Regions from separate parts of the Lysinibacillus sp. RC79 genome, predicted to be linked through region 2. Evidence: riboswitches for the same ligand, from Rfam matches in the RefSeq annotation. Region 2 holds a riboswitch; the other holds the start of a gene.
The links. A riboswitch is a leader RNA that binds a small molecule or an ion and turns the genes downstream of it on or off. The one in region 2 is predicted to bind cyclic di-GMP.
Positions count from the first base shown of each region.

Region 1: another riboswitch for cyclic di-GMP. It lies ahead of ABH968_RS05965 (amidase); the one in region 2 lies ahead of ABH968_RS18945 (methyl-accepting chemotaxis protein).

Region 1 is NZ_JBGCCD010000004.1:204,325-208,528, reverse strand. Features, by position in the region: gene nspC (carboxynorspermidine decarboxylase) at 1-844, shown strand, start outside; gene ABH968_RS05965 (amidase) at 888-1,775, opposite strand; cyclic di-GMP riboswitch class I at 1,820-1,908, opposite strand; gene ABH968_RS05960 (DUF6366 family protein) at 2,136-2,342, opposite strand; gene ABH968_RS05955 (chemotaxis protein CheW) at 2,646-3,128, opposite strand; gene ABH968_RS05950 (M20/M25/M40 family metallo-hydrolase) at 3,154-4,204, opposite strand, start outside.
Region 2 is NZ_JBGCCD010000023.1:26,726-30,929, forward strand. Features, by position in the region: gene ABH968_RS18940 (SDR family NAD(P)-dependent oxidoreductase) at 1-66, opposite strand, end outside; gene ABH968_RS18945 (methyl-accepting chemotaxis protein) at 63-1,805, opposite strand; cyclic di-GMP riboswitch class I at 1,914-1,999, opposite strand; gene ABH968_RS18950 (hypothetical protein) at 2,379-2,576, opposite strand; gene ABH968_RS18955 (YehS family protein) at 2,843-3,337, opposite strand; gene ABH968_RS18960 (alpha/beta-type small acid-soluble spore protein) at 3,546-3,743, shown strand; gene ABH968_RS18965 (hypothetical protein) at 4,075-4,204, shown strand, end outside.

The DNA of each region.
Region 1 (4,204 bases), on a different contig from region 2:
TGTTGATCATATTGTCTTTAATTCTTTGAACCAATGGAATCAATATAAGGATAAAGTAAAATCTGCTGGTAAAACAATTGAATGTGGTATTCGTATCAATCCTGAGTACTCTGAAATTGAAACAGCACTTTACGACCCTTGCTACACGAATTCTCGTCTTGGGACAACATTAGCCAACTTCGACAAGTCACAGCTTGACGGTATTGATGGCTTACACTTCCATGCAATGTGTGAGCAAAACTCAGATACGTTAGAGCGTATTATACAAGTTGTCGAAGAAAAATTTGGTGATGTCTTACATCAAATGAAATGGTTAAACTTTGGTGGAGGTCACCATATTACTCGTGAGGATTATGATGTAGAAAAGCTTGTGAATGTCATTAATTACATTCAAGACAAGTATAACCTTCTCGTCTATTTAGAGCCAGGTGAAGCTGTGGCACTTAATACAGGTTATTTAGTAGCAACGGTTCTCGATGTACAGAAAAACGGTATGGACCTAGCAATTTTAGATACATCGGCAACTTGCCATATGCCAGACGTTCTAGAAATGCCATACCGCCCAATGATCATCGGTTCTGGTCAACCAAATGAGCTAGCTTACACTTATCGCCTAGGCGGGCTTACATGTCTTGCTGGTGATGTAATTGGTGATTATTCATTTGAACAACCTTTACAACCAGGCGATCGTCTAGTATTTACAGATATGGCGCATTACTCAATGGTGAAAAATCATATGTTTAATGGTGTAAATCTTCCATCAATCGTTTCTTATAACGATGAAGAAGGCATTAAAGTCATTCGTGAATTTAAATTTGAAGACTATAGCGGCCGACTTTCATAAGGGCAAAGAAAATCCTCTCCAACTTAAAGCTGGAGAGGATTTTTTACGGCTGCATATTCATCCAACAATCAACATGATGAATGGCAAGACCATTATAACCTTTTTTATTGGCATATTGTTGATTAACTTGTGCTAACTGTTTATTCATATAGGCTTCTCCATCATCATAGAAGGTAATATTTTTCCCTTCATCCGAGGCTCCTGTTTCCACACCAATAACAATTGATTTATTTACTTTTTTTGCATAGTTTATTTCATGTTCAACAATTTTAATAATGTCTTTAGCAGCATCTCGGTAAGCCATTATCGAAACACTTTCTACTTGGTCGATCACCCAATCAGCTAATAAACCTTTACCAAATTGGTTTTTGTATGTAATTTCGTCAAACCAAAATGGCATATCAACTTCCAAAGGTAATTGTAATCGATCGGTATCCCCTTTCGCTCTAGTAAGAAGTGCTTGATAGGATTCAATCGTTTTTACTTGGTTCGAGTTCCAACCACTATTTAAATAGGGCTCTACGTCAAGATGAACTCCAGAAAATTGCTCTGTTGCTGCTGCATTTTCATTATATGTATGTAACCAATCAAACAGCTGATCCTGCATTTCATAGCCCTTTGCTGAAACCCAGCTTGCAGAACCGTCCAACGCATAGACTTTTATACCTTTTGCCGTTGCTTTATCGATAAAACTTTTGTAATAATTACTTGCTATATCACTATTAATTTGTAAATATAATTTATTAATATGTTTGCTTTCTAAAAATGAGAGTACGCCTGATTCATCTTCGACAATCTTTGTCGTATCCCATAACCAAGTAGCCTTATCTTGCATGGCCATTGCGTCTACCTTTCCCATTGTTAATCCTAGCGTACTTACAATTGCTACTATAAAAACAATGATTGCTTTTGATAGTGACCGACTTACCATATGATTACATCTCCATTCTATTGGCCGAGGCTCATAGAACAGAACCTGGCAACCTGACAATCATGCACTACAATAGTGTTTAGACTCATGGCTTTGCGTCCTTCCCTTTCGGTGAAGTTTGCCTTTTACAGTAGTTTTCTTACTTTACATAATACGATGTTAGAACGAAAATGTCTGTAGGTAAAACGCATAATTTTATTGATAACTTTCAAATAAGTTAATAAGAATACAGGTTATTTTTACTATATTAAAATAAAAACGTAGAAGTAATTATGATGATTGTGACGAGGTACGTGTAGCAATTGAGGATTTTAGGATTATGGAATGCAAAATTAGAGATAACGATTCCTTTCGATATCTTTAACTGAAAAACAATTTGTATGTAATGTATCCTATAAATAACACTAAAACTAATACCACCGTCTCTTTCCAACCCATACCGTTTAAATTTCCGCTAGTTCCCCTATTTAACCCGTCGTTTAAAGAACCTGTAGGATTGTTTTTTAATTCACTTTGTTTTAAACGCTCTCTTTTTTCTTCTGGTGTTTCCTTTTTCTTTGAACCCATGTGACAAATACCTCCCCAATAATTAATATTTACTTATTTATACTATAGAAAGATATATTCATAATTATGCTTATTGTTATGTGGCTTATTGGACGCCTCCAAGAAAGCGCTCAGTCGGGACGAAAATCAACCACACGTTTCGGTGATAAGCTTAAAATTCGACATCGAGTATTCATTTTCCTTTTACTGTTGGGATATCGCTTAAAAAGAAGAAAGACAGAATCACATATTTGTAATTCTGTCTAAAACATCAACTATGATGTGTGCTATTGTATTGAATTAATTCTTAGCTTTAATAAAAACTCAAGCCTCTACATTTTCATTTTCAAGCATTTTGTGTAAATAATTAATAATTTCACGTATACCTTCTAATGAATTCACAAGTATTTTCGGGTCTACGTATGTGATCATGCGATTTTCAAGATTAGCCACAGCTGTAAAGTAGCGTGTTTTTGAATAATTGACGAGTCCCATCTGCTTTAATACTGACTCATCAAAATCAAGAATTTCACGGGCTTCTGTTACAAGTAATCCATAATTCACAACATCCGTGTTCAATACAATAATCCGTGCTGTTGCAGCATTAGAAGAACGATTATAAAGAATACGCTCAAAATCAAGCACAGGGACAAGCTCGCCACGAATTCTTGTGAAGCCTAGAAGATAATTAGGCAAGTGAGGAATCGGTGTTACTTGTTCTAACTTTTCAATCGAAATCGCTTGTTCCACAGGCACTGCATATTCCTCTGTACCACAAGCAAAAACTACTGCCTTTACACTTTCCATGCGGTCACATCCTCGATTTTTGTTGTTATTTTTTCGCAGACTCTTTTACGATTTCAACAAGTAAATCTGCTAATTTTTCTAATTCTTCGACTGGGATTTTTTCATTTGTTGTATGAATGTCCTCGTACCCAACAGAAAGATTTACTGTAGGGATGCCAAAGCCCGCAATAACATTAGCATCGGAACCTCCGCCTGAAATACCAAGCTTTGGTGTACGATTGATGTTGTGTGCAGCTGCCATTGCCACTTGAACAACTTTATCTGATTCTGTTACACGGAATCCAGGATACATTAGCTTCACTTCAACTTCAGCCTTTGCACCTAATGAAGCAGCAACTTGCTCAAACGTCTCCTGCATATGCTTTGTTTGTGCATCTAGCTTCGCTTGGTCGATCGAACGAGCCTCTGCAATAATCGTTACTTCATCACACACAATATTTGTTGCCTGACCACCCTCAAAGCGACCAATATTGGCTGTTGTTTCTTCATCTAATCGACCTAGCTTCATTTGTGCAATACATTTGGAAGCAACCGTAATCGCAGACACTCCTTTTTCTGGAGCAACACCAGCGTGCGCTGTTTTCCCCATTATTTTAACAAAAATTTTCGCTTGGAATGGGGCTGCAGTTACAATTCCCCCTACTTTGCCATCACTATCTACTGCAAAGCCATATTTTGCTTTAATTTTAGATGGATCTAACTCTTTAGCGCCAACGAGTCCACTTTCCTCGCCAGCTGTAATAATAAATTCAATATCACCATGTTCAATATTTTGCTCTTTTAAGCGTTTAGCCATTTCAAATAATGTGGCAAGACCAGCTTTGTCATCAGCACCTAAAATAGTTGTACCATCTGAAACGATATAGCCATCTTCACGAAGAGATGGTTTAATCCCTTTACCTGGAACAACTGTATCCATATGAGAAGTAAAATAAATTGGTTCAATATCTAATGAACCCTTTAGCGTAGCAAGTATATTACCTGCTCCATGCCCGTTGCGAGTATGTGCATCATCTTGTTCTACTGTAAAACCAAGCGCTGTTAATTTGTCGATTAAAACCGGCGCAATCACTTCT
Region 2 (4,204 bases):
TTTGCCGATTCCTTTACTTGAACCTGTAATTAGTACATTTTTTCCTTTAAAATTAATTTCCATCATTGATCATTCTCCAATTTGAATTTTGTTACAAGTACCTGCAATTCTTCTGCTGTTTTTCCTAATGAAGAAGATGCCTCTTTCACCTCTTGCATGGTCGTCAATTGCTCTTGCGTTGCGTTTGACACATTCGATGAGAATTCAGATGACTGTTCCGCAGATTGTTTAATATTATTGACAGATGCCGCTACTTCCTCCGATGAAGCAGAAATTTGTTGAGACGCAGCCGAAATTTCGCGAATCTGACTTGCAACTTCTTCTGATGACGTGAGAATTTCTTTAAAGATTTCCCCTACTTCATTTGTAAACACCATACCAGCCTTTACATCTTCTTTTCCTTTTTCCATAACAGTAATAGAAGCGTTTGAATCAGCTTGAATTGTACTAATTAAATTGTATATTTCCGTTGCAGATTGTGATGATTGCTCCGCTAATCGTCTAACCTCGTCAGCAACAACCGCGAAGCCTTTTCCATGCTCTCCTGCTCTAGCAGCTTCGATTGCCGCATTCAAAGCTAGTAGGTTTGTTTGATCTGCTATTGCTGTAATAAGGCTTACGATATCGCTAATTTTTTTCGTATTGATATGTAATCCGTTTATTGTTGTCCCTATTTGTTCAACAGAATCATTAATCAACTCCATTTGTGCAATGACTTGCTGAACAACATGATTTCCACGTTCTGAAGCTTGAGAAGAAGAGATAGATGATTCAGCAGCTGTATTAGCAGAGTCAGCAATTTGCTGAATGCCTGTTGCTGTTTCCTCCATAGCAGCGGCTGTTTCCTCAGTCATAACCATTGAAGCCTCAGCGTTTTGCGTGATTTCCCCCATGTCTTGAGCAATATTTGTTGCGCTGTTATATGTCTCTGTTGCATTAACAGTTAGCTGATTAGCAGCAGAAGAAACGTTATCAGATGTATTTCTAATATTTAAAATGATATGTTGTAAATTTGAAACCATCGTATTAATAGATTCAGATAAATTTCCGATTTCGTCCTTCGTTATTTCTAAATCTACATTTATTAATTCCCCATTTGCTACTTGATTTGCAGCATTTACTACTTTCTTAAGTGGTTTTAATAGACGATCAATAATTATGTAAAGTAAAACTAATAAAATTAAAATTCCAATAACAGCTATAACAATTTGTTTTACGACACTTGTTTTAATGATGGTATTTATGTAGTCCGCAGAATAATCAATACCTAATAACGCAATGAGCTTGCCATTGTCATCTTTAATAGGGCTAAATACAGTTCGCCATGAACCATAAGGATCTTCGAAAATATCAGTTACCTCAGTGCTATTATTTTTAATTGCCAATTTAGCTGTTTTTACATGTTCATCTGCTAAATCAGTAAAGATTTCACCCGCTTCATATACGTCGTTCAAATTAGAAGTATAGCCTATAGGGTTAACGCCACCTGCATCCTTCACATCCCAAATATAGCTCCAACTCATAATTCCTTGTTCTTCTTGAATCTTATCGAGTTGCTTTTGAATGTTCTTAAATTCAGCATTAGTTTCTCCCTTTTCAGTCAATAAATCTTTAATGACCTCACTATCAAGATTCATAGCTGTCAATACACCAACACTTTTCAACTCTTGCTCTAAATCAACAGACATTCGATTGTTTAATTCTCTAATACTTTGCGTAGTAATAATAGCAATTAGAAGTAAAACAATAATAGAAACCGTTAGTAAAAGTTTGTTTTTTAATGAAACATTTTTCAACAACTTCATGATTATTACTTCCTCCTTTATCGTATTTTTGGCAAAAAAAATAACCTATTTCAAAAGAAATAGGCATCAAAGAATATAACTAGCAATATATGTACTTAACTAGTACTCCTTTGCAGCTCAGCCATCATAGTTTTTATTACCTTAGACCTGTAGCTTTGCGTCTCTACCTTTCAGTAGATTTGCCCATCTTTTTCCTCCTCAAATTAACACACTGGGTAAAAGTAGTCAATGTTACCAGATTAAAATACACATAATTTTTACTATTTACTATTAGTATGAAATGAAGACTATTACGTAATTTTCTCGGCCTATCCACAATTCTCTTCAAAGCATATCAATTATGCCTCGGCATAATTGTAGCTGTCGCTTTGCTTTCGCTACAGAAAACATTTGTTGCTTTCGCACAGATAAATTGCCACAGGACGTGGCGTTCTTAGACTGAGTTCCTCTATTCCAGCGGGTGTTTGGACACCCGCTGAAATAATTTAAAAACAGCTACAACGCAATATTGTAGCTGTTACTATAATTTTAAATAATCAATTACCCCTAAATGATTATTCATATTAAAGATAGTTATTTAGTTAGTGTCATGAATAAGACTGACGGTATGAATGATAAAGCAAACATACAGGAATACCACATAGATGTACGGCGTAATGAAAAACGAACTTGTTTCTTTTCTGCATAAAAAATATCTAACATCACTGAAGCAACAACAAGTGGGATCGTAACACATGCGATAGCAACTAATAAAATGTTTAAACTAAACATAAAAGCACCCCTCTGTTCGTGAACATTTATTTATCCTCTTTGTGACAACTTTATGTCAATTTCATTGTACACATTTTGGTCACAAATTGTCAACAACATTCAACTAAGAAAAAAGTGCTTTTTGTAGAATATTTTTATCTAAACATAGATTTTTGTGCAAATCCCTTCATCAAAAAAGCACCTACAAAATTGTAGGTGCTTTTTTAATCATTAATCCATTAGCTCTTCATCAAGATTTACTCTTGACAATTTAGAGAGAACGTTTTTTAATCTCTATATTTATCTGTCAGCCCTCTTAAAAAATTTCTCACAAAGCGATCGCCACATTCTTTATAGTTACGATGACTTGGATTTCTTAAAATGGCACCTAATTCGCCTTTCGAAACGCTAACGCCTCCATCATATAAAATATCGAGCATCTCGTCACTCGTTAAGGCTAACGCTATCTTCACTTTCTTTAATAGCATATTATTAGGACTCTCTTTTCCTGAAACAGGTAGTGGTCCTTCCGGCTCACCAGGCTTAGGCTTTTGAGGACCTCGTTTAAATGTAATAAATCCATTTAAAAATGCCTCTACCATTTTATTATTACATTTGATGTATTCTTCTGGTGCTTCTTCCTCATCATAAACTTTTATAAGCATGTTCAATACTTCTTCCTTCGTAAAATCCATGCCTCCTAGCTGAAATATTTTAACCATATCTGTATTTTTGATATCTAATGCATATCTTAAACGAATTAAAATATCATTGTTCGTCATTTTAAAAAACCTCCATTTTAACTGTAAAAGCGCTTCTAACAATCATATCCTCGAAATTGAAGCATTACTCTATTATAGCAGAGACATTCACAATTTTAGTTAGCTTTCCAAAAGTTACTTTACTATAGTATTTAGAATGTGCATTTTATTTTTTAACATGTATGATTAGCTAACTCTCGACCATTCTAATCACAAGGAGGTGAGATAAATGGCTAATCGTAGTTCAAATAAGCTTCTAGTTCCTGGTGTAAATGAAGCTGTTAATCAATTGAAATATGAAATCGCACAAGAATTTAATGTACAATTAGGGCCAGAAGCCTCTTCTCGTGCAAACGGTTCAGTCGGAGGAGAAATAACAAAACGCCTCGTAGAAATGGCTGAAAAACGTTCAAAAGGTTTATTATAATAATAAATTTAAAAAGAACGAATCCCTTTTTTAATTGGAATTCGTTCTTTCATGTTTTAACTTCTTTCAGCGGGTGTCCAAACATCCGCTGAAATAGAGGAACTCAGTCTAAGAACGCCACGTTCTGTGGCAACGACTGAGTGACCAACATCATGTTGGCCTAAAGCCTCCGGCGGATGTCACGGAATCGGAAAGGAGTTCACATAGGATGTTAGCCTAAAATCATCGCATCCATGCGATAACGGCTAACTGACCTGCGTCATGCAGGCCTAAGCACAAAATCGATTCCGAACACATTGTTATCTGTGCGAAAGCGAAGCGACAGCTACAAATGTTTTCTGTAGCAAAAGCAAAGCGACAGCTACAAATGTTTTCTGTAGCGAAAGCAAAGCGACAGCTACAAATGTTTTCTGTAGCGAAAGCAAAGAAACAGCAACAAATGTTTTCTGTAGCGAAAGCAA